Regions from separate parts of the Cytobacillus mangrovibacter genome, predicted to be linked through region 1. Evidence: riboswitches for the same ligand, from Rfam matches in the RefSeq annotation. Region 1 holds a riboswitch; the other holds the start of a gene.

Region 1 (14,950 bases):
CGGTGGTGCAAATTGTAAATAGGATTCTAAAAAGGTTTGAACCCCAAAGTTTGTTAAGGCACTTCCAAAGAAAACAGGTGTTAATTTCCCTTGAATGATTCTCTCTTTAGAGAATTCGTTTCCTGCTTCATTCAGGAGCATAATTTCTTCAAGGGTCTGCTCGTACAAGCCTGAATCCTTTAGACTATGTTCCCCTTCGATTTCACCTTCATCATTTAAAGTAACAAATCGCTGGTCTTCATCCACACGAAATTGTTCAATTCGGTTATTATAACGGTCATATATGCCAAGGAATTCTTTTCCCATCCCTATTGGCCAGTTCATCGGATAGGATTCAATGCCCATTACTTCTTCAAGTTCAGCAAGCAGCTCTAAAGGGGACCTTCCTTGTCGATCCAATTTATTGATAAAGGTAAAAATCGGTATGCCACGCATTCGACAAACTTTAAATAGCTTGAGCGTCTGCTCCTCGATCCCTTTTGCTGAGTCAATAATCATTACTGCACTATCTACAGCAGTTAAAGTTCTGTACGTATCTTCACTGAAGTCTTGGTGACCAGGTGTATCCAGAATATTTACACGTGCTCCGTTATAGTCAAACTGCATCACACTAGAGGTTACTGAGATCCCACGTTGTTTCTCGATTTCCATCCAATCACTTGTCGCATATTTGCCTGTTTTCTTTCCTTTAACCGTTCCGGCATCACGAATCGCACCACCGAATAGGAGTAATTTCTCTGTTAACGTTGTTTTACCGGCATCCGGGTGGGAGATAATCGCAAATGTCCGGCGCGCTAATACTTCTTCTTCAAATTTCTTTGCCATGTTATTTCCTCGCTGACTCTCTAATTTCATACCTTTCATTTTATCGTTCAGAAAAACAGAATGCAATCCTCCATTTACATATCGTATTTCTTTTTTTCATATTAAGAGATATTTATTTATAGATATTGGGTGAATACAAAAAGACTGAGTGTTGTCAGCACCCAGTCAAAGTATCTCTACTGCCGCATATGAAAACGGCTAGTCAATAAATATTGAGGTTTTTCAAGTAAGAAGTAACACAGGAACCGTCCCCATGTTTCTAATCATTTAAGATCTCCATATCACTAATAATTTCATCATAAGGGACGTCAATGCCGTTATAGCCCTTCACGATTTTTCCTTCTCCATTAATTAAGAAGATTTTTGTGCTATGGATAAATTGGTCTGTTCCTTCTTCTTTTTCGGCAAGTGTCTTGAAATTCTTAGCGATTGCCTTAATTTCGTCCTCTGAATAACCGGTTAGGAAATTCCATGTGGAATAGTCTGCTTCATATCGGTCTCCATATTCCTTTAGAATTTCTGACTTATCCCTCTCCGGATCAACGGAAAAAGAAATGATATTGAACTTTACCTTTTCCTCTTTAAGTTTCTTCTGGAGTTTTGCCATATTGGCTGTCATCGGCGGACAAACTGTCGTACATTGTGTGAACACAAAATTAGCTAACCATGCTTTACCTATTAAATCTTCGCGGCTCACTTCTTCATTGGCTTGGTTCACAGCACTGAAATTCTGCAGCTCCCATTCATACTCTCCTTGAAAAATTGGTTTTTCGGAGCAGCTGACAAGTAAGAGCAGACATGACATAATAATGGCATACAGTTTCACTTTATTACTTGCTTTCATATGTTTTATACCCCTTCTCCCTCACTAGTTTCTCTATTCTAGAGAAATCTAAACTTTTTTCTTGAATTTTACAGTGATAGAGAGCACATATGAAATAGACTTTCATGTCAAAATAAGTACTTTTACTTGATGTAGAAATCAATTAATGTATTCGTTACGAAATGTTAATAATATCTTTAACAATTGTCTAATGGGAGGATGAACCCTATGCCGAATACAAATGAGCATGAAAAAGGTTATAAGTTGTTTGAGTCTAAAGCTAAGAAATACGCTGACAATCCTAAAGAAACTGTCGGTTTACTCAAAAAGTCTGCGCAAAAGGCAAAAAAAAATAAAACATCCTTATCAGGGGTTTGGGAGAAATTTCAACTTCTTATGGAATTAGTCAAGTCCTGGTCAAATGGGGAATACCGTGATATTTCTAAGAAAACAATTGTTTTCATGATTGCTTCCATTTTGTACTTTGTTTCACCAATTGATGTCATACCTGATTTCTTAATTGGGATCGGCATTGTTGATGATGCGGCAGTGATTACATTTGCACTTAAACAATTATCAGGTGAACTTGATAAATTCAAAGCATGGAAACTTAAACAGCCAATTCAAGCAGAGTAAAAATGTCAGCTGACTGCATCAGCCCTTAAGAGATATAAAAAAGCAGCTTCCATTCCAAAAGAATGGAGCTGCTTATATTATTTCGCGAAGCGGTGCTTGCCAATTTCTACTGTGACCGTTTTGGATCTTAACCATGTACTGCTTGTTTGGTCAGGGTTAAAGAAGAAGACAGATCCATTTCCTTTACCTTTAAGAACTAATGCCTCCATAGCTGCCTTTTTGGAACTTTTATCAGCAGGTTCATTAATAGAGCCATTATCAACTGGTTGAAATTGTCTTTTTTCGTAGATAACCCCTTTAATTGTGTCCGGAAAGCGATCATCCTTCACACGGTTCAAAATAACTTGAGCAACAGCAACCTTTCCTTCATACGGCTCACCCTTTGCTTCCGCATGAACGAGTCTCGCTAAGAGATCCTGCTCTGATTTCGTTATCGATTTAGGCAAAATAAGCTTTTCTCCAGTGTGGACCTTTTCCGTTTTTTTATGATTAATCTTCTTTAATTCTAAAACTGAAACCCCGTGCTCCATTCCGATTTCATAAAGTGAATCTCCTTTTTCCACCGTATATATGTCAACAGAATCTAATAATTCAGCATAAGTGTAATTATCATCAGAAAGAACAAAATGGAACGAGAGCATCATGAAGCCCGCAAAAATAGCTGCAAGTTTTTTCATTATATCTCCTCCTTTTTTTGAAAAGAAAAAAGCACCCAGCTTATCATTCAATAAACAAAGATGCTACGTCATCTGGCTGTGTGCCTTTAGTGTATACATAAGCGATATACATAACCTTATCATAGAATAGTAATGACCTCTACCCACAATAATATCCATAGAAATAGAGGAAAATATTAGATTTGTACTACTTTACTTAAACATTTAGCACATTTTTCTAGTCAAATGAAACATATCTGTTATAATGGGTTAGGAATAAAAAATGCTTTAGCATAATTGAATAGGCAGAATTGTAGGGGAACCATATTGGTTGAGATTTCATCTGAAAACGATGATAACCCTTAGAACCTGATCTGGTTGATACCAGCGGAGGGAACATATTCTAAAACAAATAATGTTTAGTTTATATGCGCCCAGGTTCCTGCCTAGGGCGTTTTTTATTATGCAAAATTTCCAGATAATCTGGAGAGCATAAGTATAAATCACCAGGAGGTTCAAAAGATGAAGAAATGGCTAGCCATAATTTGCTCTACCCTATTGCTCGCTGGCTGCGGCAATAACAATGATGAAGCTAAACCTGCTAAGGACGAAGGGCAGACTAAAGATGAATTGAAGAAGGTTTCGGTTGTTCTTGATTGGACACCAAATACCAATCATACAGGCCTTTATGTTGCCAAAGATAAAGGATTCTTTGAAGAAGAAGGACTGGATGTTGAAATTATTATGCCAGGTGAAGCTGGCGCGGATCAGCTTACTGCTTCTGGCAAGGCTGACTTTGGGGTAAGTTATCAAGAAAGTATTACTCAAGCACGAGTACAAGGAGTCCCTCTTGTCTCGGTAGCTGCGGTCATTCAGCATAATACATCTGGCTTTGCTTCACCAGAAGAAAAAAAGATTCTATCACCAAAAGACTTTGCTGGGAAAACATATGGGGGATGGGGTTCACCTGTTGAGCAATCTGTCTTAGACTCCTTAATGAAAATAGAAAAGGCGAATGTTGAAGATGTATCCATCGTAAACATGGGGGATGCTGACTTTTTTACAGCGGTTAAGCGAGATATTGACTTTGCATGGATTTATTATGGTTGGACAGGCATTGAAGCTGAACTCCGCGGGGAAAAGATCAATATGGTCTATTTAACGGATTATAGTAAAAAGCTTGACTATTATACACCTGTACTTGCAACAAATGAAAAGATGATTGAGAACAATCCAGAAACTGTGAAGGCTTTTGTCAAGGCTGTCTCTAAAGGATACCAGTTCACCATCGACAATCCTCAAGAAGCAGCAGACATCTTACTAAAAGCAGCACCAGACCTTGATGAAGAGCTTGTGAAAAAAAGCCAAGAGTGGCTTGCACCTTATTACCAGGATGATGCACCTAGATGGGGTGAACAAAAACTAGAAGTATGGAAGAACTATGCTGATTGGATGTTTGAAAATAATTTACTTGATAAGGAATTAGAGGCAGAAAAAGCATTCACAAATGAATTTTTACCAGAGTGAGGAGAACAAGAAAATGGCTAATGCATTAGTTAGTATTCAAATCATACCTAAAACAAAAAATGGAGAAGATGTGATTCCATATGTGGATGAAGCGATTCGTGTGATTGAAGAATCCGGTGTTAAATATGAGGTACATCCATTAGAAACAACAATGGAAGGTGAATTGACGCATCTATTACAAATCATTGCTGAAATGAATGAGAAAATGATTGCAAAAGGAAGCCGAAATGTCATTTCTCAAGTAAAGATTCTGTATCAGCCATCAGGAATTGAAATGGATCAATTGACGGAGAAATATCGTTCATGAGGAATTATTTATTAAAAGGATGGAGACCTGCATTGGTTCTCCTCCTTTTGTTCATTATTTGGGAAATGGCTGTTTCAATGGCAGAGATTCCAAATTGGCTGCTTCCCCCGCCTTCTGAGATATTTAAAGAAGCAATAGCTGGATGGGGGAATTTCGGCCCTCACCTGCAATCAACCATTCAATTATCATTACTTGGATTTGTCATCGGATCAAGCATTGGATTAATAACTGCCATCATTCTTCATCTAATCCCGTTTGTTAGAGAATCAATCTACCCTTTATTAATTTTATCTCAGAATATCCCGATCATTGTCCTTGCTCCACTATTGGTCATTTGGTTTGGATTTGGGTTATTGCCGAAGTTGATTGTTATCACACTTATTTGCTTTTTTCCGATTACTGTTGCCGCTCTTGATGGCTTTAGACAAACGCCAAATGAGCTAAAGCATTATATGATGATGGCTGGTGCTAATCGAAGACAGCTTTTTTGGAAGCTAGAGCTTCCGTATTCTTTACCTGCATTATTTTCCGGTTTAAAAATATCTGCTACATACAGTGTAATGGGAGCAGTCATCTCAGAATGGCTTGGCGCCAAATCTGGAGTGGGTGTCTATATGACACTTGCTTCTTCATCCTTTCGAACAGATCGTGTATTTGTCGCCATTCTCTTTATTATGATTATAAGCCTATTATTATTTGCACTGATTTTACTTGCTGAACGCATACTTGTCCGTTGGAAATCAAAGGAGGCTGACAACAAGTGACTTTACTATCCATCGAGAATGTTTCTAAGCGCTTCGGGCAAAACGAGGTAATCCACAATCTAAGCTTGCAGGTGAAACAAGGAGAATTTGTATCCATCCTTGGACCGTCTGGGAGTGGAAAAAGTACGATATTTAATTTAATTGGTGGGCTGTTATCTCCTGATGAAGGAACAATCCGATTACAGAATGAAAAGATTAATGGCAAGCGCGGATCAGTCAGCTATATGCCGCAGACCCCTTCATTACTGCCATGGCGGACCATTTTGCAAAATGTCATCCTTGGTCAAGAATTACAGGGAGAAACCAATCGTGAGAGAGCTCAGGAAATGATTCAAAAGGCAGGCCTAGGGGATTATATTCATTCCTATCCCCATGAATTATCTGGAGGGATGAAGCAGAGGGTCGCATTTATTCGAGCTCTTTTAAGCCCACAGCCGATCATTCTGCTTGATGAGCCTTTTTCCGCACTTGACGAACTAACAAGGCTAGACATGCAAAAGTGGCTCTTGGATATTTGGGAGACACATCGACCAACCATACTTTTTGTCACTCATAATATTGAAGAAGCACTTTTCCTTTCTGACCGTATCTTTGTTCTTGCTAATCGGCCAGCACATGTTATTTCAGAGCTCACTGTTCCCTTTAGCAGACCAAGAAACGAAGAGCTATTACTTGAGGACCGCTTTTTAGAAAGCAAAAGAACTGTCCACTTCGCGTTAAAAGGAAGTGAGAGTAATTGAGAAAAATGATCGATTCACATATACATCTTGATCATTATAAAGATAACGAGATTCGTGACATGATCTCAAGTTCATCATTTATTCACTCTCTTATTACTGTATCGTTTAACTTGGAATCTGCCCAAAGAAACCTGACGCTCTCTGAACAATATCCGAAGGTAAAACCTGCCTTTGGTTTTCATCCGGAACAGCCTTTACCAACCGATGAGGAGCTGAAAACACTTATTGACTGGATTGAGTTCCATAAAGAAAAAGCAGTTGCCATAGGTGAAGTGGGGCTACCCTATTATTTTCGACAGGAGTCAGCAACCACCTCTTTTTCACTTCAAGGGTATATAGAATTGCTTGAGACCTTTATCATATTGGCCAAAAGATGGGATAAACCTATCGTGCTGCACGCTGTCTACGATGATGCTCCTATCGTCTGTGACCTTTTAGAAAAACATTCTGTTCAAAAAGCACATTTTCACTGGTTTAAAGGAGATAGCCTAACCGTTAATCGTATAATTAATAATGGTTATTTCATCTCTTTCACACCTGATATTGTTTATGAAAAGGAAATTCAGGAACTGGCAAAAGGTTATCCAATTGATCAAATGATGGTTGAAACAGATGGGCCATGGCCATTTGAAGGACCGTTTCAAGACCAACTCACCCATCCACATATGATGAGTGAGTCAATTGCAATGATTTCCAAGCTTAAAGAAATGCCAATACAAGATGTATATCATCATCTCCTGCATAATACAAAAAGCTTTTACTGCATTTAATTCAAAAAACCAAAAAGAAGCAGGATTTTCTCCTGCTTCTTTTCTATATTCCGTTATCTAAAACAAGCTGCGCCAACAATGATAAGAAGGATGAAAAGGACAACGATTAATGCAAAACCGCCGCCGTAGCCAGCTCCTCCTACATTTCCACAGCAACCGCCACCATAACCAAAGCCGCCGTAACCATACATATAGTTTCTCCTCCTTGCAAAATTAAATTAATTTCTTCCTATTTATTAATATCCGTAACCGCCGCCGTAACCCCAAGAAGCACCAATAATAATTAATAGGATAAACAATACTACAAGTAGAGCGAAGCCTCCACCGTAACCCACGCCTCCGCATTCATTTCCCATGTTCAAATACCTCCTTTGTTTGTTTCCATATATCCTATTCATTTACCCTAAATTGTGCGATAGACGAATGCACAATTTTAGGTGATATCCCTACATAAGAAAGAGGTCCTTATAGGAAAGGACCCCATTCTTATGGACATTATACAGATTTCCACCTTCATTTTTATTCAAAAAATGGGCTATTTTTTACTTAAATCAGAATGAATACCAGATTATTCCCCATTATTATCCACTTTCTTATTTTCCTGCAGTTCCACCGCTAACTTGTCTAAGCTTTCACGAATATTGGATTTACCTGAGAAGTTTCCTAATAGCTCTTTAACATCAATGCCTGAAGACGCTTTTAAACTTTCTTGCATAGTTGACATAAGGTTCGTCGCGTAGCTCGTTACTTTATTCGCTCCGCCGTTCTTGCTGTCACTGCCTGTATCAACAACAGTAATCTTATCAATATTGGATAAAGGACTTGCCACTTGCTTCGCATACTCAGGAAGCATTTTTAAGACCATATCCATAATTGCTGCTTGACCATACTGTTCGAATGCTTCGGCGATTTTCCGCTTCGCTTCGGCTTCAGCAAGACCTTTCAGACGGATAATATCTGCCTCAGATTCACCCTGAGCACGCTGTGAATCTGCTTTTGCTAGACCATCTGCTCTTACACGCTCAGCCTCAGCTTTCGCCTGTGCTTCGATTCGATATTTATTCGCATCTGCTTCTGCAAATTGCTTTTTCTTTTCTGCTTCAGCTGCTTGCTCAACCGCATAACGATCGGCATCTGCCTTTTTCTTCACTTCGGAATCGTATTGGCGTTCTCTTCTTAGAATTTCTTTTTCTTCAAGTTCAATTTGCTTTTGACGCTCAATAATCTTAATTTGCATTTCTTGTTCTGTTACTTCCTGCTTAGCACGAGCAGTTTCAAGATCATAGGCTTGGTCCGCACGAGCTTTTGCAATATCCTGATCCTTACGATAATCGGCCATCTTCATTTTGTTTTCTTTCTCTGCTTCAGCAATTTCTGTCGCTCTTTCAAGCTCAGCTTTTTGTGCTTCTTTATCAGCCTCCGCACGCTTTATACGTGTTTCTTTTTCTGCCTCAGCTGTGGCAATATCGGCATCTCTCTTAACTTGAGCAATTCTTGGCTTACCTAATGAATCAAGGTATCCATTTTTATCACGAACATCTTTAATGGTAAAAGAAACAATGATTAGACCCATCTTAGCAAGATCCTGTGATGCAACCCTTTGAACTTCTTGTGAGAATTTATCCCTGTTTTTGTAGATTTCTTCGACAGTCATTGAACCAAGGATTGATCTTAAATGTCCTTCAAGAACTTCTTTCGCTTCATTTTCACGATCTTCTTTTCTTTTTCCAAGAAATTGTTCTGCAGCTGTTGCAATTTCACCAATTGAACCGCCGATTTTGATAATTGCCGTTCCATCTGCCATCACTGGAACACCTTGCTCGGTATAAACCTCTGGAGTAGAAACCTCCAGTTTGCTAGATAATAGACTTAAAGGTTCAGCCTGCTGGAATACAGGAAGCACGAATGTTCCTCCACCTCTAATAATCTTTATCTTATTTCCAGATTCATCCACATGGACATTTTTGCTGCCTAGATAGCTGCCAGTTACAATTAGTGCCTCATCGGGACCTGCTGTTCTATATTTTGTAATGAAGACTCCCAATAAAGCAATTATTAAAAAAGCAACAATTCCTACTACAATCCAAATCGTAAGCATTTTCCTTCCCCCAATCTAATATTCATTCCGTGGCACAACGTATAGAACTCCATCCTTCACATCGATGACAAGAACTTTTCTACCTTCTTCGATGATTGTATTATCAAAGCTAGCAGCAGGCTTAGATATCCTTCCACTTATGCTTTCAATCAGAATTTCTCCAAATCCGTCCTTAGGTATCGGAATGATAACCGATGCAATTCTTCCTTTTAATGAATCTTCTGTGTAAACAAGTGATTCTTCCGTATTTGCCAATGGAATAAGTACAAAAACATTTAATAATGTATCTAAAATAAGTGAAGCGATTGCAGCAATAACAATAATGATAAGACTATTCATCCCTGTCAAGGATTCTAATAAATAGCCGATTGCTGACAAAAAGGTTAAAAATGCGAGTACAAGCACAGGATTAAGAAATCCTGTTGCTTCAGATAACCCTTCTACCATGTCCCCAAAAAATAAGTAAAGGATGATTAAACTGCCGGAAATAACTAATGTGTATAAATAAAGTGTTTGAATAGGTATATCAAATAACTCCATACTTCACACCCCCTTTTACGATTTTTGCTATTTCTGGCTTACTTTGTATACGAATGAAGAACTGGAAATGTTTCAAAATTCCAATAAAAAAACGCACGAAGAACAATTTGTTCCCCGTACGTCTTTGAAAACTACTTCATTTAATTAAGAAGTCCGTTATTATCTATGAATGCCAAGCGCCAACTGTGCATAGCGGGACATCTTGTCTTTTGTCCAAGGTGGACTCCAAACTACATCTACTTCCACCTTACTTATTTCTTCTATATTATCTAGGATTGCGCTTTTTACATTACTAACAATTTGGCCAGCCATCGGGCATCCCATTGAAGTCATCGTCATAACTACGTGTACATCATTCTCTTCATTTATATTTACTTCATATACTAATCCTAGATTTACTACATCTATGCCTAATTCTGGATCAATAACTAACTCAAGTTCTTCAAAAATTTTATCCTTTAGTTCGTTACTCATAGGTTTTCCTCCTAAAAATGGTGACTTCATACTTCAATTGATATTTATTATCATTATAGAAAATAAAAAAAGATAAAGTAGTGAATCACATCACACTTTATCTTTAATAAAAATCGGCTAGTTCGATTAAGTATACATTCTTGGGTAGAGGTTGATTTCCGCTCCAGGATGCTCGCTTTCCGCGGGGTGGGCGCTGAGCCTCCTCGGAGCAATCGCTCCTGCGGGGTCTCACCTGTCCCACTACTCCCGCAGGACGTTGAATAGGCTTCTTGAATGGACACCGCACGAGGAAATGCGGATGCATTTTCGAGGAGTCTCGCACCTTCCGCTCCAATCAACAACTTTTTTGTAAACTCTCCCCCATTATGCAACCAACCTATTCAAAAACTACAATCTTTTAGAAAACAGCCATTAAGTTAAACGATATCTGGTAAATTGCGATAAATATTTGGGGTTCAGTCGGCTATGCTGTGAGATGAGATAGGCCGATTGGGTTGAGTTTTCTTTTCTTAATGTATTAAGAGCCTCTATCATTCCGTCAGCCGTTTCAATTCCAATTCCGTGTCCGAAATATAACCCACTGCCTAAGAATACCGTATTTTCTCCTGTCCAAACAGGATGGGCAAAATCTGGATTATAAAAATAGACTACATCCCCTGGGATAAAGTCCCTTCCCTCTTTTGTAATAATGCTTAAATCCTGATCATAATTCCAATCCCAAACAAGAAGTCTTTGGAATAAAGTATTGAAATAACTTGTAGCAATTGAATCAAGAACTGCTTTATAAAATATGACTACAATCGCCGTTGAACATTCAAATGCATATTCTTCTCCATTATTAAAAATATCCTTTATGGCATCTGACGGCAAGACAGCCGGATCAAGTAAATATCCATACTTTGTTTTCTTCCAGATTTTCGGATTGAATTTAGAAGTATTAAATGGGGCAAATGATACTTTGCTATCATGAAGCTGTCTTGCAGCTGAGATAATATTTGCCCGTAATTGGATATCAAATAACAATTCATGAAGAGAATCGTACGAATGTATTAATGGACTGTTCTCTAATGCGAGGTAAATTTCCCGTTGCACACCTTGAAAGCGGTCAATAGGCGGTTTCTGACCATAATTAGTAATAACAATCATCTTATTCCCAACCTTCCTAAGGTTCTTCATTTACCTTATGGGGTTTGGAAGCAGAGGGTTCCAGATTTGGCCTATTTTCATTCCAAGTTGTGCCTATTTGAATTAATAGCTTTACAAAAACATACCTTAAGTGCTACCTTAATAAAATAAATTGATTTTATTAAAAGGTGAGAAAATGAATAAAGAGATTATTAAATTTATACGTGAGAGCTATAATATGACACAACGTGATTTTGCCAAAATTGTAAGTTGCAGTTTTTCGCTAATCGCCTTAGTAGAAATTGGAAAAAGACGAGTAACATCCAATTTAGAAAATAAGATTAAAGTTGCCTTTGACCTGGATGAGCAGCAGCTGCAGTCGATAGCGTCCCTAGTTTCAGAATTCAGTAAGGGGATACCACCTTTTATGTGATACCCTTCCAAGCCTCTAAACCCATCAATTACCTATACAAGTAGCTGCTCATGACCAGCTGCAGATGCTTAGGCACTATTTTTGTGATTCCACAACATTACGACCCCCTTAAGGCTAAAGGCCATCGATGAATCAGGATTCCTATAATCGGTTAAATTAATAGCGAGCAATTAGCTAATTGCTCAAATAATCGTGGTGGGAGTGATCATCATGGCAAGAAACAAACTTTTGGTACCCGGTTCTGAAAATGTATTGGAGCAAATGAAACAAGAGATTGCGGGAGAGTTTGGCGTTCAGCTTGGTGCTGACACGACCGCACGAGCAAATGGTTCTGTCGGTGGCGAAATGACCAAGCGTCTAGTAGCCATGGCCGAGGAGCAGCTTAGAAATCAACAAAGCTAATCATGATGATTTCTAGAAAAAGACCCTTTTCAGGGTCTTTTTCACTTTATTTCACCACTGCTTTTGGTCAGCTTCTACTAATAGCTTCGCAAGTATCTTCGTTCCGTAAATCAATGCTTCTTTTTGGAATGTCATTTTCGGATGATGCAATCCAGGCTGAAGACCACAGCCTAATCCAATCATTGTAGCTGATAGATTCGGATTCTTTAACGTGTAAAAATGAAAATCCTCCGCTCCAGGTGATTGACAAATAGGCTGTAGATTCCCTTCACCAAGGATTGAAGCAACTGCTTTTTCGGCAAGAGTAATTGCTGCTTGATTCTTTATGGCAGCTGGCGAATACTCCTCAACACTTACATGAATATTCGTTTCTGTCAGCTCCGCAATCTTCTGAATCGTCTTCTCCGCTTTTGTTATTAACTTTTCCATTGTTTCGTTTGTCTCAGCTCTTAAATCAAATGTAAATTTCGCTGATTCTGGAATCAAATTGGAGGCCTCTCCACCGTATAGCTCAGTTATTTTAATCGAATAGGGATGAGGGTCCTTTAACCGGATCTGCCTAATTGCCTGTACTAATATGGCAGCCGCTTCAAGTGGGTTATTCCCTTCTTCTGGTCTTGCAGCATGTGCCTGTACACCTTTAATTATTCCTTTAATACTTGCTGTCGACCCATGGATAATCACAGGAGAAGCCATTTGATAAGGAACCTCAAAACTAGGGCGCAAATGGACCCCGCCTAAGAATTTCACATTTCTTAATGCGCCTTCTTCAATCATTTTCAGTGCGCCTTCTGCTTTTTCCTCAGCAGGCTGAAAGATAAAGCGGACTGTATGTTTCAGTTGAAGTTGCGATTTAGCAAGCGCAAGAGCTGCAAATAGCACCATTGTACTGTGGGCATCATGTCCGCAGGAATGATTGGCTCTTACTATTCCATCCACTTCTTGCACTAATGCATCCATGTCTGCACGAAGGGCGATCACTTCTGACTTTTCCCCCTTAAATTCAGCCACAAGTCCATAATGATCCTTAAATGTTTGAACAGTTAAACCAGCGTCCATTAGCTTTTCTTTTATATAATTTGAGGTTTTTTCCTCATGCCAGCTTGGTTCTGCCAATTGATGCAGCTCATTAAATAAGTGAAAAATTTGTTCTCTCTGTTGCTCAATAAATGAAATAGGATCCAATCTGATAAACCTCCCTCAAAACAAAATAATCAATGAATTTAAAAAACATTATGATTGAATGATATACAAAAATGAAAATTATTGAAAGAAAAATGATATATTTAAGTAAATGCGAGGAGGGATCCTATGATTGCAAGGTGGCTAATCATTAATATCTTGACCGTTTTCATTATTATTCTGTGGAGTTTGTTTCAAGGATTTGATTCAAACTATATATTATTAGGAAAAATTATTGCACAGGCAGCTTTTATTTTGTTTTTAATTAATATCAATATGTATTTTGTGTTCCTCCTCATCCGCAAGAGCCACATAAGGAATGTAAAAGTAAATCTTGCAAAGATTTCAAAAAAAATGATGAAGTATCATGTTCCTATAGCCATTACAGCCACTATTTTGATTATAATCCACGCAGCTGTAATGATTATTGCCCACTTTGAACAGCTCTGGAAGGCGAAAACAGTCAGTGGTGCTGTCACAATCGGAATACTTCTTATCCTTTTATATAGTGGATTATTGCGGAGATGGAAGGCTTCGGGTAAAAGAAGAAGGTTTCATTATGTAATGGCTTTTATCTTTTTCGGATTTGTGTTGTTCCATGTCTTTATTTAAGGTTAGGGATACGAAACAGTTTGACATATAAAACCATCACTCTATGATAAAATAGAAGTTGAATTAAAAAGCAATTCACTATGATTTATTTGAAGGAGATGTTTAAAAGGTGAATAATGACTTAATCAAACGATTGACTACCTATGTAAAAGTAGACACTCAGTCCAACGCAGACAGTGAAACATGTCCCACTACTACTGGACAGCTGACTTTAGCTAACATGCTAGTCGATGAATTAAAATCAATTGGCATGGAAGAAGTAACGATGGATGCAAATGGGTATGTAATGGCAACCCTTCCTGCCAATACAGATAAAAAGATTCCAACAATCGGGTTCCTTGCACATTTGGATACGGCAACAGATTTTACTGGTACAAATGTTTCGCCGCAAATTATTGAAAACTATGATGGAAACGATATTATTTTAAATAAAGATTTACATATCTTGCTCTCACCAAAAGATTTCCCCCAATTACATAATTATAAGGAACATACCTTAATTACAACTGATGGGACTACTCTTCTTGGTGCAGACAATAAAGCAGGAATTGCTGAAATAATGACAGCAATGGCATATTTAATTAATCATCCAGAGATAAAGCATGGAAAAATTAGAGTTGCCTTTACACCTGATGAAGAAATCGGCAGAGGACCACAAAAATTTGATGTCGCTGCTTTCCAGGCAAAATATGCCTATACAGTAGATGGTGGGCCGCTCGGAGAACTCGAGTATGAAAGCTTTAATGCCGCTTCTGCTAAGATTACAATAAAGGGAAACAATATTCATCCGGGAACAGCTAAAGGAAAAATGGTGAACTCCGGGAAAATAGCAATGGAATTTAACAAGAGACTTCCAGCTGAAGAAGCACCTGAATATACTGAAGGTTATGAGGGATTCTACCATCTTTCTTCTATTAATGGGGATGTCGAGCAGACTGTGCTTAATTATATTATTCGTGATTTTGATAAGGCAAACTTTGATGGCCGTAAAATGAAAATGAAACAAATTGTTGATGAATTGAAAGAAATATACGGT
Region 2 (14,950 bases), on a different contig from region 1:
CCGTTCTAAGTATTTCAGCAAGATACGTTACAAAAAAGGTAGAAATGACTAAAATAGTGCCGTAAATAGAGAATTCGGTTAGGTCATGAAAACCATATAAGAATGAAGGGAGCAAATAGCCAATCACTGCATACCCGATGGAAAATATAGAAACAATGCTTAGTTTAGTCCAAAGAGACTTTTTTACATATATCGGTGATATAACAAAAATACCAATTGTTGAAATAATTATTAAAAATAAAGATAACCAAAACCCATCTCCACCAAGAATAAATCGAATCGTTAGGAGGAAAAAACCTAATCCGATGGTTACACGCTTCCCGCCATATAAACCACCTAGAAGGAACGGGACAAACCGTAAATCATAAATAAATCCATGTCCCACTGAAACAGATAAAAGCAGGCTGATGATAATTAGCGTGCAAATGATAAAAACAAAATAGGAACTCCATACTGAAGATTGAATAAATTTATATTTATGGAGTATAAGCATATTTGTCAGTAAAACAAAAATAAGAATAAAAAGTAGATTGATTAACAAGCCGTTCATCATTTCCATCGGGCACACTCCAAATGTCACACAACTTTTCTCTTATTTTACGTCTATATTCTATATTTTGGCAAGATTTTGATTTATTGGAATTACTATATACATAATAATTTTTTTACTTGGACAAAACCTCTTCAGTTTTCTTCTTCTGACTAATAGTTGTTTGACGAATCCATTTAGTCGCCACCCATTTCTCCCCTGTGAGAACGGGAATACTGCTATGTAATGACATGCGATCAACCTGACCATAACTATTGCCATAATGAAAATAAACAGCTGTTCCCTTTTTGGGAACAATGGATAAGCCGATTTTCGGAAAAATGGTTTCTCCTCCTGCTGCTACATCATTTAAATAGAGTAAGAACGTTGCCACACGTTGTCCCCCTTTTTCAGTGTCAACTTGATTAGCAGGAAAATAATCAAAATGAGCTTTATACTCCTCACCAACATCATAGTTCAATACTTGAAGGCCTTCACCATGTTCAATGGGGTGACTAGTTATTTCTGCTAATCTTCTTTCTATAGTAGAAATGAGACTTGTCTCGTTTAAATGATAATAGGCACCTTTACTTGTTCTGCCAGGTACAGATTTTTTTTCACCAGTAATTGGATCAATGATTTCAGATGGCTGAAGCCGATTTCTTGATAAGTGAATTAATTGGTCGCATTCTTCTGTGCTTAGTACATTATCAAGATAAGTGATGAATGGTTTATCCATTTTCAAAAGCACCTTTATTTCACGATCAGTAGTTGCGATAATATTTCCCCTTTTTGCTAGGTCAATTGGTTCATACATATATGGACTTTGGCTGGCATCAACGGTTTCAAGAGATTGTTTATTTAAGATTCGTAACATAGTTGAATAGGCAAAAGATTGATCAAATCCTTTCTTGACCATAGCAGCTACAATTGATTCAGGATTTACACCGCTTCTTAATGTTTGTTGAATCCAGTCTTTCAGTTCATTTGAAATGCGGGTAATCTTTTCCATAGTAGACTCTCCTTATTATTTAACTAGTTTTTTGATAGAGATCATTTTCTCTTATTATAAAACTTTTTCAAGCTTTCTGAAACTAGTAGTCAAGCCACTCACTTTGAACAATCAATTTCTAATAGAAAAAAGGCCAACTAGAAAAACTAGTTGACCTTACGATTCGATTCATTTAATAGATTCCATTTCCTTTCGGTAAGACTTGGCAGTGCTATATGGGTCATCTGCCTTCATGATCCCAGAAACAATTGCGACACCAGCAATATTCATTTCCCGAAGCTTAGGCAAATGAATAAGTTTAATTCCACCAATGGCAACAGCAGGAAGGGCAACTGCATTTGTAATCTCTGCAAGCATTCCTTCAGGTAAAACTTTCGCATCGTCTTTAGAATGTGTCGGAAATACGGCGCCAACTCCAATATAATCCGCTCCGTTTTCTTCTGCCTCTATTGCTTCAGCAATTGTCGAAACGGATATTCCAACGAGCATAGTTGCAGGGACAATATTTCTAATGGCTGTCAATGGAAGATCGCTTTGTCCGACATGAACACCATCTGCTTCAATTGCTAAAGCCACATCTACACGATCATTAATAATTAACGGAACATCATACTGCTTCAATAAAGCTTTTATACTCTTTGCCTTTTCAAAAAAACTTTTCCCGGACGTATTTTTTTCCCGAAGCTGGACGATAGTCACCCCGCCTTTAACTGCTGCTTCAATCGTTTGAAGGAGTTGTTCTAACGGCATGCTCTCTTCGGTAACTAAATACAAAGTGTAGTTTGGCTTCATGATAAACGCACTTCCTCTGTCCAAATTTGTTCATTCATAAGAAAGATTTCATCCATCAGTTTCATTCGGTACATTCCAATGCCGTCCTTTTCTTGAAGTGCCTTTTTTGCACGTTCCCCTGCCAAGCTCATGACTGACATCCCAGCAATGGCAGCTGAGAACCAATCATCGGTCACCCCAGCAAAGCTTGCAATTAATGAAGCAGTCATACATCCGGTTCCAGTGATGCGTGTTAGCCAAATATCCCCATTATCAATTTGCACTATTTCTTTTCCGTTTGAAATGGTGTCTAGTTTTCCGCTAATCACCGTAATTGCTTGTAGCTGGATGGCTGCATTCTGCGCTAATTCTCCTGCGGGAATGGCTAAAGTCCCTGAGTCAACTCCTCTTGTCTTTGCTTCCCCGCCGATTAATGCAAATACTTCTGAAGCATTTCCTCTTACAATTGATACGCTAACATGCTTAAGAAAATCCATTGCCCGAGCAGTTCGAAACGGCGTAGCTCCTACACCAACTGGATCGAATATAACAGGAATCCCTTTTGTATTTGCCGCCTGGCCAGCTCGAACCATGGCAGCGTATGTTTCGTCGTCAATCATACCAAAATTGATGACAAGTGCATTTGCCAGTTTCACCATATCTTCGACTTCTTCAATGCTTGTGGCCATGACCGGAGAGCCTCCAATTGCTAGAGTTGCATTTGCACAATCATTAATCGTGACCTGATTTGTTATATGGTGTACTAATGGGTTTTGTTCTTTAACTTTTATGAATAGGTCCTTGATCAGTTGTTTCTGCATTCGTATATCCTCCTGTCATTTTACTTTTTTACTAGATTTGCTTTGTTATAAAGCTCATAGAAATGATTGGTTGGCCCATGCCCCTTGCCTAAATTCAAACTATGTGTAATGGCTAAAGTTATATATCTTTTTGCTTCGTGAACGGCTTCAATTAATGAAGCACCCTTTGCTAAATTTGCAGCTATAGCTGATGACAGAGTGCAGCCTGTTCCATGTGTGTTTTTTGTCTGAATCCGGGTTCCTTTTAACCAAGTGAAATTTTCCCCATCAAACAATAAATCATTTGGATCCCCATTCAAATGCCCTCCCTTTAGAAGGACAGCATTAGCCCCAAGCGCATGAATGGCAAGACAGGCTTCCATCATCTCTTCGGCTGAATGAATGGTGTCTTTTACCAGCACTTCGGCCTCAGGGATATTCGGTGTGATCAAAGTTGCCAATGGTATAATTTTTTCTTTTAATGCAGAGACAGCATCTAACTGTAGTAAATGATGTCCGCCTTTAGAGACCATAACAGGATCAACAACAATAAACTTTGGTTGATATTTTTGTAATGATTGTGCAACTGCTTCAATCGTTTCAGCAGAAGAAAGCATGCCAATTTTTACTGTATCCACATGGATGTCGTCAAAAATGGCTTCTATTTGATCTTTTATGATAGAAATTTCAATATCTTGCACGGAGCGAACCTCTTGAGTATTTTGTGCAGTAACTGCAGTAATTACGGACATTCCGTACACACCGAGAGCAGAGAAGGTTTTCAAGTCAGCCTGTATTCCTGCACCGCCTCCAGAATCAGAGCCCGCGATTGTAAGTGCTGTTTTCATCTAACATCCCTCCTATTGCTTTGTTTCGAACTAATATCTTGAGCAAGCCATAACCCATGAGTGCTCCGGTAAAGGAACTAATCATAAATGCTGGGATAAAACCAAACAGTGTTGCTTCCTGTCCTAAAAGCAGGATCGAAATCGGGTAGGTGGCCATTGCTCCAAGAATCCCTGTTCCAATGACTTCCCCGATCGCAGCAAAGGTAAGTTTCTTTGTTTTCGTATAAAGAATGGCTGCCAAGAACGCCCCGATCATACTCCCAGGATAAGCAAATATACTTCCAGTCCCAAGCATGTTTCTTAATGTAGAAGAAATAACCGCTTGAAACACTGCATACCATGGACCAAGAAGCACAGCCGATAAAACGTTTGCAAAATGCTGAATCGGGAAAATCTTTGCAAACCCGACTGGAATATAAATGAGACTGCTCGATACTGTTGTAATAGCAGCAATGAGCGCAGTTAATGTTAGTTTTTTTGTTTTGTCCATTTTAATAACTCCTCCTTTTTTCACATTCATTTATTTTGAAATAATATTTACGAATGCATCTTTTGGATTTACCTTTTCTTTCATTACATTCGATTCATAAAGCCAATTAGCCACTTCATTCCACGCTTCTTCCTTTTGGTATCCGAACGGAATATTAGCCTCCTCCATTAGAGGCAACAGCACTTGTAGACTTTCTGTTTCCACATCTTTATCCAAAGGAAAGCTATCATTTTCATGATCCAATAATATTTTAAGGCCTGCGTCTGGATCCTTAGTAACGTCCTCCTGTGCTTTTGTTAATGCTCTCCAAAATTTTTCAAATGAAGTTCTTTTCTTCGCTAATGTTTTTTCTCCTGTAACGACGACAAGCTCATAGTTATCAGGTACACCAAAATCAGTTAATTTAATTACATCCATGTCATACCCTTCTTTATTTAACAGGACTAGTTCATGATTAATATAAGCACCAGTGAGCGCATCCACATGATCGGTTGCAAGCGATGACATTAAATCCCATCCGACATCCGTCATTTTCACTTTATTCATGTCCCCGCCATCTTCTTTTACCATTGTAGAAACAACTGCTTCATTAACAGAAGCTGACGGATAACCGATATTTTTCCCCTCTAAATCCTTTGGAGAATTTATTCCGCTCTCCTTTTTAAACATAATTGCATCAAGTGAATGTCTAACAAGTGCTGCAATTGAGACAACAGGTATTCCTTCCGCTCTTGATACTAGAAGCTGTGTTTGATAGCTGATTGCCAAGTCAACCTTTCCTGTTGCAGCAAGCTTAAGCGGATCATTTGTATCGGCAGGCATTTCAATATGGACATTCAACCCTTCATCAGTAAAATACCCTTTTTCCTTTGCGACATAGATTGCTGAATGTACAGCATTTGGATACCAATCCAACATAATGCTAATATCCTCTAACTCCTTTTCACTCTCCTTTTTTGTTGTGTTTTCTGTACAAGCTGTAAGCAATATCGCCATTATCAAAACGATAAACCAAAATTTTTTCATTCAATATCCAACTCCAGTTGTTTGTTATTCAGTATTTTTCCAGTGTAATGCTTTCCTTTCAATTGCTGATGTGAGTGCAAATAGAAGGATGCCAACGATTGTCAATAGGGTGATAGCAGCAAAAACACCTTCAGCATTCAAATTTCCAGACATTCGGCGACTATAATACCCCAGTCCTTCACTAGCACCGAGCCATTCTCCAATCGTTGCTCCCACCAATGCATAGACGGTCGCAAGCTTTAATCCAGAGAAAAAAGAAGGTAAAGCCATTGGAATGTTCAGCTTAATAAATGTATGCCATCGTGTTGCACCCATCGAGCGAAGCAGCTCAATATAATCTTTATCACTAGACCTCAGTCCATCATATGTACCAACAACAATGGGGAAAAATGAGATTAATACAGTCACAGCAACCTTACTCCAGATTGTATAACCGAACCAAAGGACAAAAATGGGTGACAGCGCAATAATCGGCATCATTTGTGAAATCAGGACCGCAGGATATAACATTTTCTCCATTGTTTTTGAAAAAAACATCCAAACGGCAAGGAGTACACCGCCAATTACTGAAATCAAAAATCCGATGAAAAATTCCAGGATGGTTGCACTTAAATGTTCCAATATTAATGGCTTCCAGTTTTCCAAGATCATCATAATGACACTGGTTGGTGCAGGCAAAATAAATGAAGGAACCATCTCTTTTTTGACTAGCCATTCCAATATGATTAATAGGAATCCTGCAAAAATGATAAATAGACTATAAGTTTTAATCCATCTCTTAAACTGTTTCATTTGTAATCTTTTTCTCCAATTCATATCGCATTCCAGCCAATTCTATTGAGTGAAGCAACTCAGGAAATCTTGGACGCGGCAGCTCGACCTTGATTTCTTCCATTTTTTTATTCGGATGCAATAGGATAATTCGGTCACTTAGAAAACACGCTTCTTCTAGGTCATGGGTAATAAACAGAATCGTTTTGTTTAGCTCTTGCCAAATGGATAATAGCCAGGCCTGCATTTCTTTCTTAGTTAAAGCATCAAGGGCGCCGAAGGGCTCATCGAGCAATAGCAGATCTTTATTTGTCAAGAGAGCCCGAAGAAAAGCTGCACGCTGCCTCATGCCCCCAGACAATTGGTTTGGAAGTGCGTTCTCATATTCTGCTAAACCAACTCGTGCGAGCCAATTTACGGCTTCTGCTCTAGTTATCTCTAAATCCTTTTGAAGCTCGGCTGCAATCATAATATTGTCAATGATTGAACGCCATGGGAGCAGTAAATCCCTTTGAGGCATATAGCCAACATCCCCAAGTGAAACGAACTTGCCATTTACCAATATCTCCCCCTCATCTTGTTTAAGAAGGCCAGTTATTAATTTTAAAATTGTGCTTTTCCCGGTTCCGCTTTTGCCAATTAGAGAGACGAACTCTCCTTGATTTATTTGCATATTTAATTGTGAGATTACTTTGTTTTGCTGCTTTCTATCATTTGTGAAAGTGTAGGAAACATTTTTTAATACAAGTGTCATCTTTTCACCCGCTTACTTTAAATAGGCCAATCTTGTTTAAAATAGTTCATATCCCAGAATAAGTATTCGTATTTAGAAGTCATTTGGAAGTGCTCTTCAAGCATTGCAAGCTCACGTTCTGGCTTCCCTTCTGCTAAGTCATCCATTAGCTGTATCAGCCATTTTGCCCCTTCAGCAAATGTATCGGAGTCGTATGTATCAATCCATTTTGCATAGCGATTTGTCTCGATTTGATCACCATATTGTTTTCTCAGAAGTTTTCCAATCTCCCAATAATCCCATGCACAAGGCAGCAGACAAGCGACTACTTCGGCTAAACTGCCATTTTGAGCAACATTTAACATGTAACGCGTATAGGCTAGATTAACAGGAGTTGGCTTTGTCGCCTCCAATTCCTCACGTGAAATCCCGAATTCAGCTGCAAACTGGCGATGAAGTTCCATTTCAAAATTTAATGTTTCATGAAGAATGTGAGCAAATTTCCCCATCGTTTGCAGGTCGTGTGCTTTCAGTGCGCCTATGGCAAATAGCTTTGCATAATCGATTAAATATACATAGTCCTGTTTCATGTAGTGAATGAATTTTTCTTCGTCCAATATCCCTTTTCCTAGCTCTTGAACAAATGGATGATTATGATTTCTCTCCCAAATTGGCTGTACATTTATAAACAGCCTTTCAGTGAATTTCTTTGTTTTTACAGTCTCCATAATGTTTCCTCCTTTAAGTATTTTTTTTTCAACAAAAAAAACCGCTTTCCGAATGTGGAAAGCGGTTAAATCATTACGCAAAAAAGTCGTAATCATCTTACCTACTTCCCTACGCTAGTATGATCTAGATCAGGTTCAAAGGGTTACTTCTCAGCCATAAGGCGCCCCTAGTAGAATGCTATTTTGTTATTTTTATTTCATTGTATTAAAAAACCCACTCTTAGACGGAAGAGTGGGGTGATTGGCATACTTGTTCAACCATTTACCACTTTCCTACGCCAGCGTGAACTAGATCAGGTTCAAAGGGTTTAGAACGGCCGTTCAATCTCAGTCTTTTACAAGACACCCCTAGTGTTAATTATTTGAATTCAATTCATAGCATACCATTAAAATTTAATATTGCAAGTAAAAAATTTATTTTGTTAATACTTCATCCAGTACTTCCACACGCCAGCCAAATGGGTCTTCATGTGTGCCGTATTGAATTCCCGTTAATGTGTCATATAATTTTTTTGCAAGTTCTCCAGTTTCTCCGTTATTTATTACTAGATGCTCATTTTGCCAAAAGAATTCTCCTATTGGAGAAATGACGGCGGCTGTTCCCGTTCCAAATGCCTCTTCTAAAATTCCATCTTTATGTGCCTGATAGATTTCTTCCATAGAAATTTTTCGTTCAGAAAAAGGAATATTCCAATGTTTGATGAGCTGGATGATGGAATCACGTGTGACCCCATCCAAGATGCTTCCATTTAGAATAGGTGTGAAAACTTCTCCATTTATTTTGAAGAAAACATTCATGCTTCCTACTTCTTCAATATATTTTTTTTCTTTTCCATCTAGCCATAGGACCTGCGAGTATCCTGCATTCCCAGCCACTTCTTGTGCTTTTAAACTGCCGGCATAGTTCCCAGCTGTTTTTGCATTACCTGTTCCTCCCTGTACAGCTCGAACAAATTCTTGTTCAACAGAAATTTTTACAGGATTAATTCCTTCTTTATAATAAGCCCCAACTGGGGACAAAATGATCATAAATCGATAGCTGTGTGAAGGCGCTACGCCTAAAAACGGTTCTGTTGAGATAATAAACGGCCGTATATAAAGAGAGGTGCCTTCATATGGAGGAATCCACTCTTTTTCTATCGTAAGCAATTGTTTTAAGGCATATAAGGCAAACTCCTCATCAATTGGGGGCATGCAAAGCCTTGAATTCGAGCGATTCATTCTTTCCATATTTTTCTTCGGTCTAAATAATAAAACTTGCCCGTCCTTTGAGAGATAAGCCTTTAACCCTTCAAATACAGTTTGCCCATAATGAAAAATCATCGCAGATGGTTCTAATGTGACAGGTTGATAGGGAATAATTCGCGGATCATACCAGCCTTTTTCTGTAGAATAATCCATTACAAACATATGATCTGTAAAATGTCTTCCAAACTGAAGTTGGTCAAATGCCGGTTTTTGTTTTCCAGCTGTGGTTAAGTTGATTTCCATTTGATAGTCTCTCATCCTACTTCTTCTCCCTGTCTTTTTATTATGTAGTTCTCATGATACTATTTGCTAAAAACTATCACTCTTTTAAGCGGTGCTTGATAAAAGTGATTGATTTATTTTTACAATTATCCTCCAATTCATATACTTTGTCGAGTAGTTTTTTAAAAAATTCGGAAAAATAAAATATCGTGAATAATCTTTAATATGATTAGGTAGAAGTTGATTTCCGCTCCAGGTACGCAGCGACCCGCGGGGTGGGCGCTGAGCCTCCTCGGCGCTAAAGCACCTGTGGGGTCTCAGCTGTCCCACTACTCCCGCAGGAGTCTCGCACCTTCCGCTCCAATCAACTAGTCTTTTTTGTAAATTGATAACTAATTCAAAAACAAAAATCTTTTGGAAAAGAGCCTAAAAAAAAGAATGGTTTACTTAAACCATCCTTTCTCCTTCGATTGTGTGATTGCTTCAATTCGATTCTTGACCTCGAGCTTATCAAGTATCTGTGAAATATAGTTTCGAACAGTTCCCGTTTTGATTCGAAGTTCATCAGCAATTTCTTTCGTATTTTTCCCATCGGCAACGAGTTCAAGGACTTCTTTCTCTCGTTCAGTAAGCGGATTTTCCTCACTATACACGTCATCCATCAATTCAGGAGCATAAATGCGTCTTCCATCCATTACTGTTCGAATGGAGCTAGCTAATTCATCACTAGGGCTATCCTTTAATAAATATCCGCTCACTCCGGCTTGTAAGGCTCTTTGAAAATAACCAGACCTAGCAAAAGTTGTTAGAATAATAACTTTGCATCCAGATTCTTTCAATTCCTCTGCTGCTTCAAGCCCACTTTTTTCAGGCATTTCAATATCCATGATACAAATATCTGGTTCAAGCTTTTTAACAAGAATAACAGCTTCTTTCCCATTTTGGGCTTTTCCAACCACTTCCATATCTTCCTCTAAATTGAGTAGGGAACCTAATGCGCCCAACACCATTCGCTGATCTTCAGCAATGACTATTCGAATCATTACAGCTCCTCCTTATCTGTTTTGTTTGATGACATTAGGTATGATCATTTTAATTGTCGTTCCATTATTTGAAATAATTTCTAAGCTTCCATTTACAAATTCGAGGCGCTCTTTAATCCCTAATAAACCACTGCCCTTTGAAAAATAATATTCGTCGGACATACCTATTCCATTATCCTTAATTATAATGCAAACCTCTTTTTCTGATTGCTCAATGATGATTTCGCACTCCGTAGCTCGGCTATGCTTGACAATATTCGTGACGGCTTCTTTCAAACACATACTAAGAATATTTTCTAGAAAAATTGATACATTTGTAAGTTTGATCCCCTCTTCACAAATAAGAGATATTTCGGCCGCTTGAAGGAATTGTTTAATGCGAGCAATTTCCTCTTCCAGTCGGATTCCTCGCATTTGCGAGACCATTTTTCGTACTTCATTTAAAGCTGTTCGAGCCGTTTGTTGAACATCTTTCATTTCGCTTCGCGATTGCTCGGGGTCTTTATACACGAGTTTCCTTGCCAAGTCACTTTTCAGCCCAATTAGTGAAAGCTTCTGCCCCAATGTATCATGTAAATCTCTTGCAATCCGTTGACGTTCCTCTTGTTTCACCAGCTCAGCAATTCGCTGATTGGCTACCTCTAACTGTTCTTCTAATTTCTCTTGCTTCTTTTTATTATAGAGGTTGAAAGGCAGCAAGATCACACTAATGCCAATGATAATGACAAATGGCAACTGTTTTAGAAATAATTCTCCTCCAAGAACTAAATTATAATTGATAGAGGCAATTGTAAATACGAGATGGATGATATAAAGGGTTAAAAATGCAATCCGATTTTTTATATTTCCATTATAATAGGCTATATAAAAAGCAAAGTAGACAAATTGAAACAGAATCGTCATCGCTGTTGAAATGGCAATAAGGATACCTGTCCATAAGTAAACAGGCCATTTTTTGGAAAGAAATGCAAATCGATAGGAGATAAAAAATATAATTGTCAGTATAATACCGACAATGACTTCAACAGTTGAGGAAGATTGAAAGATAAAATAAAATGGCAAAATCGCAAAAACACTCCAAATGTATGGAGATATACCTGAGCTTTTTAGAAATGTTAAATATTTTTTATTCATATGAAATCCCTCTTTAGCTTGAATACAAATGGTGGGTCCAATTGTGTGGCCCACCATCATAGTTTATCTGTTCATGGCCTACCATAATTTAGTAAATTAGTTTGTAGCCATTTTATCATATGAATAATCATGATGTATATGAGGAGTTTCTTCTTCCATCATTATTACTATTATTTTAGCTTGGAAGCGAGCTCTCTTTTTTTTGTGCTTTGTAAATACTCTGCAATCTCTTTATATGCGACAAATTTCTTGTTTTTCTCATCCCAAAGATGAAATTTAAGGGATTGGATGCTGGTGCCTAATGTGATCGTAGGGACATTTTGTAATGGCTGTGTTTTATTATGTGCTTCTTCAAGCATGTAGTTTGGTACTCTAGGACTTAAATGATGTACATGATGGTAGCCGATATTACCTGTAAACCATTGCAGTACTTTAGGAAGCTTATAGAAGGAGCTCCCCTCTACCGCTGCCTTTACATATTCCCAGTTACTATCTTCCTCGAAATATGAATCTTCAAATGTATGCTGTACGTAAAATAGCCAAATTCCCGCAGCACCTGAAATTAAAAAAATAGGAAGTTGAACCAAAAGAAAGGCTTCCCAACCAATTAACCAACAAAGCAGACTGTATAAAGCAACGATAGAAACATTCGTTAAGTAAGTGTTCAATCGCTCCTTCAATCTTGCACCTTTTCTATTGAATCTGTTTTTAATCAGAAAAACATAGATTGGACCAAGCCCAAACATAATAATTGGATTCCGATATAATCGATAGGCTACTTTTTGCCAGAATGAGGATGCGACATATTCATCGACAGTTAACATCCAGATATCTCCGGTTCCTCGCTTGTCTAAATTACTGCTAGTTGCGTGATGGACAGAATGATCGTGCTGCCATTGACTATAGGGGAAAATCGTTAGAACCCCTGTAATTGTGCCAATAATTTTATTTGCACGGCGACTTTTGAAGAACGAATGGTGGCAGCAATCATGAAAGATAATGAATATCCGTACTAAAAATCCTGCTGCAAATACGGCAATGATTAATGTTAGAATATAGGAAACGGATAAACTCTGATAGGCCAAAAACCATAACGCAATAAAAGGCAAAATGGTGTTGATCAGCTGCCAAACACTGTCTTTAGTATTTGATTTTTCATATGGAGCCATTTGCTTTTTTAAATGAAGTTGTTTTTGTTTGGTCATAATAATTTTATCCTTCCACACTTTTATTTTTAATATTAATGAAATGTGGAAAGAATTTGAAGACATACGTGTCATGTCTTAACCATGATAAGTGTCATGTTAATAGTGCAAAATGAAAAAAAAAGAATGGAAATGAGGAGATTTGTTGAAGAACTTAATGGATAAAATGAAGCACAAAGCAAAGGTAACATTAAATCAAACGAGAGCGCGAGTGAAGGAAAGAATTTATTCATTTACGGGTACCTCTTCTGCAACTGTAAAGGAAATAGCCGACTTTATCAAAAATCATCCTGACAAAAAGGTGACTAAAAAGGATCTATTAGGCTTTACTTTTACTTTTTATGAAATGGATTTGGAGGGGGTCCATTATTATTTAGAAATGAAGAATACCAAAGTTTTGCAAGTCGATGTGCACACACCATTGGAACAAATGGTATCTTATCGTTCCTATCGGGATCATTATTCTTTGAATACACCAATAAAGTTTCCTGAGTTAGTAAACTAAAAAGCAGGGTTACCCCTGCTTTAAGAAAAAAGTCCTTTTATACTTTCAATTAAATTCTTGAAGAAATCGGATATGGCTTGCAGAAATCCTTTATCGCCAACGGCTTCCTCAATGCGGTTTTGAATTTCTTTCGAGATATCTTCTAGCTGTGTTTTGACATTGTCAAAATTAATATTTAAACTACGCATTTTTTCAAATAGATCGATTAATAATTGTCGATCTTCCGGGCTTAATTTTATCTCAAGTGTCTTTAATTGATCATTGATGATTTGTTTAATTTCCTCTTTTGTAGCTGGATTTTGGTCTGCTATTTCTTTCTTGATTTCTGTTAGAAGCTCAGTGACTTTATCTTTGTCCAGCCCTTCTTGCTGTGCTAATCTACTGGCAAGACTTAATTCTTCATTAGCAACTTCTGTATGATCTTTATTTAATTCAGTTCCTTCGCCCTCATCATAGGCTTTGTAAATACCAACTAAAGCAGAATGTCCACTTACTGGCACTGGGGAAGCAACATCGACGACTGCATCTTGAATTCCCGCAGTTAAAAGGGCATTCGCATACATTTCATCTGAAACCTCTGTAATATTATCCGGCGTGACTTGGTTAATGTAAAGCCCTGCTCCTGCTTCTTTACGAGTAATTTTCGCAGAGGAATACATGTTGGAGTGCTTATTACCTTTAATATAAAGTTCAAGATCGTCACCTGTGACGGTTATTTCTGTTACCATATTCGGGTCTTTCACACCAAGTAATTTGCGAACCTCTTCTTTCTGTGCAGGAGACAATGCTGAACCATAAACAACGACAGGTAAGCCAAACTTCTCGTTAATGCTTTCTACATTGTTATCCCCGTTTGAAGCCAATGCATTTGATGTCAAACCCATGGCTAGGAAAAAGAAGGCTGCAATAATGATCCACTTCATGCTATTTTTTAACATTCACGTCCAGCTCCAATCCTCTAAATGTATAAATCCAACTAACTTACTGCTCCTCCACACTTTCAATCAGTTTAAATAGGAAGCTGTAGACAAGGTTTAATGCTTCATTGATTGTCAGATTTTCTTTAAAGCCATTGATATGATTTAAGGCCAAATTGAAATCCCATAAACCATCGCCCTGATTAAATAGTATACTTACTTTCTTGTCGCCCATTAATTCTTGTTCTACATACGCTTTTATTGCCTTTTCAAACTTCTTTTGAAGCTTTAAGCCAAGCATTACTTCATATGTTCCAAAAACATCATCCACTTCTAAACAAATAGATTCTGTATGGATCATTTGAAACCAGTCAGATTCTATATAAATAAATTCATTAATATTCCTTTTCAGATAATCAATAGGCTGATTTAAAAAATTGGCGGCTTCTTCTCCAATAGATTCTTCCGTTTCTTTATCACCGCGTTCAATATAAGCATTACTAAATCGCAACTCAGGACTTTTCTCTGTAACGATACGGCTTTCATCTAGAAGCTGGTGTTTCTTTGCATATTCAATTTCTTCTTTAAATGACTCTGCTATTTCATCGGCAAAATATGCCTTTACTTTCGTTTTTAACATTCTTACACTCCCTTTAAAAATCGATGCTTTTATCATAAATGATTGCTTTTCCTATATATTTTGCTTGTTTTCCTCAAAAATAGCAACTTTTAACACAGATTAGTCCTATAAAAAAAGCGATTCCTTAGTGTGTAAGGAATCACTTTTTTTGTATCCATAGTTAGTGTGAAGTATTGTTTAGATTTTGCATTTGTCCATTTATTGGGGCTGCTGGTGCATAAGCATTAAGAATCTGCTGCATGTCTTGACCCGCAAGCTGAGGAACCTGGTAGTAATGATGCTTGTTTTGATATACAGATAATTCATAGGCCATTTCAATACAATTTGG

Evidence for each region. A riboswitch is a leader RNA that binds a small molecule or an ion and turns the genes downstream of it on or off. The one in region 1 is predicted to bind thiamine pyrophosphate.
Region 2: another riboswitch for thiamine pyrophosphate. It lies ahead of tenA (thiaminase II); the one in region 1 lies ahead of ACFYKT_RS16330 (ABC transporter substrate-binding protein).

What each region holds. Positions count from the first base shown of each region.
Region 1 is NZ_JBIACJ010000009.1:79,937-94,886, reverse strand. It holds gene ACFYKT_RS16350 (peptide chain release factor 3) at 1-825, opposite strand, end outside; gene ACFYKT_RS16345 (SCO family protein) at 1,085-1,669, opposite strand; gene ACFYKT_RS16340 (YkvA family protein) at 1,877-2,284, shown strand; gene ACFYKT_RS16335 (cell wall hydrolase) at 2,362-2,961, opposite strand; TPP riboswitch at 3,246-3,353, shown strand; gene ACFYKT_RS16330 (ABC transporter substrate-binding protein) at 3,463-4,467, shown strand; gene ACFYKT_RS16325 (thiamine-binding protein) at 4,481-4,774, shown strand; gene ACFYKT_RS16320 (ABC transporter permease) at 4,771-5,538, shown strand; gene ACFYKT_RS16315 (ABC transporter ATP-binding protein) at 5,535-6,278, shown strand; gene ACFYKT_RS16310 (TatD family hydrolase) at 6,275-7,048, shown strand; gene ACFYKT_RS16305 (YjcZ family sporulation protein) at 7,102-7,239, opposite strand; gene ACFYKT_RS16300 (YjcZ family sporulation protein) at 7,285-7,404, opposite strand; gene ACFYKT_RS16295 (flotillin family protein) at 7,617-9,146, opposite strand; gene ACFYKT_RS16290 (hypothetical protein) at 9,162-9,686, opposite strand; gene ACFYKT_RS16285 (metal-sulfur cluster assembly factor) at 9,846-10,160, opposite strand; gene ACFYKT_RS16280 (protein-glutamine gamma-glutamyltransferase) at 10,572-11,306, opposite strand; gene ACFYKT_RS16275 (XRE family transcriptional regulator) at 11,524-11,718, shown strand; gene ACFYKT_RS16270 (small, acid-soluble spore protein, alpha/beta type) at 11,929-12,120, shown strand; gene ACFYKT_RS16265 (amidohydrolase) at 12,172-13,305, opposite strand; gene ACFYKT_RS16260 (hypothetical protein) at 13,432-13,914, shown strand; gene pepT (peptidase T) at 14,024-14,950, shown strand, end outside.
Region 2 is NZ_JBIACJ010000001.1:108,673-123,622, reverse strand. It holds gene ACFYKT_RS00640 (ATP-binding protein) at 1-559, opposite strand, end outside; gene ACFYKT_RS00635 (2OG-Fe(II) oxygenase) at 666-1,541, opposite strand; gene thiE (thiamine phosphate synthase) at 1,710-2,333, opposite strand; gene thiM (hydroxyethylthiazole kinase) at 2,330-3,133, opposite strand; gene thiD (bifunctional hydroxymethylpyrimidine kinase/phosphomethylpyrimidine kinase) at 3,154-3,960, opposite strand; gene thiW (energy coupling factor transporter S component ThiW) at 3,929-4,450, opposite strand; gene ACFYKT_RS00610 (ABC transporter substrate-binding protein) at 4,481-5,476, opposite strand; gene ACFYKT_RS00605 (ABC transporter permease) at 5,501-6,268, opposite strand; gene ACFYKT_RS00600 (ABC transporter ATP-binding protein) at 6,255-7,001, opposite strand; gene tenA (thiaminase II) at 7,019-7,708, opposite strand; TPP riboswitch at 7,798-7,887, opposite strand; TPP riboswitch at 7,962-8,068, opposite strand; gene ACFYKT_RS00590 (branched-chain amino acid aminotransferase) at 8,123-9,214, opposite strand; gene ACFYKT_RS00585 (response regulator) at 9,622-10,221, opposite strand; gene ACFYKT_RS00580 (sensor histidine kinase) at 10,234-11,355, opposite strand; gene ACFYKT_RS00575 (fatty acid desaturase) at 11,526-12,560, opposite strand; gene ACFYKT_RS00570 (hypothetical protein) at 12,706-13,065, shown strand; gene ACFYKT_RS00565 (DUF1002 domain-containing protein) at 13,086-14,003, opposite strand; gene ACFYKT_RS00560 (branched-chain amino acid aminotransferase) at 14,047-14,622, opposite strand; gene ACFYKT_RS00555 (spore coat protein) at 14,783-14,950, opposite strand, start outside.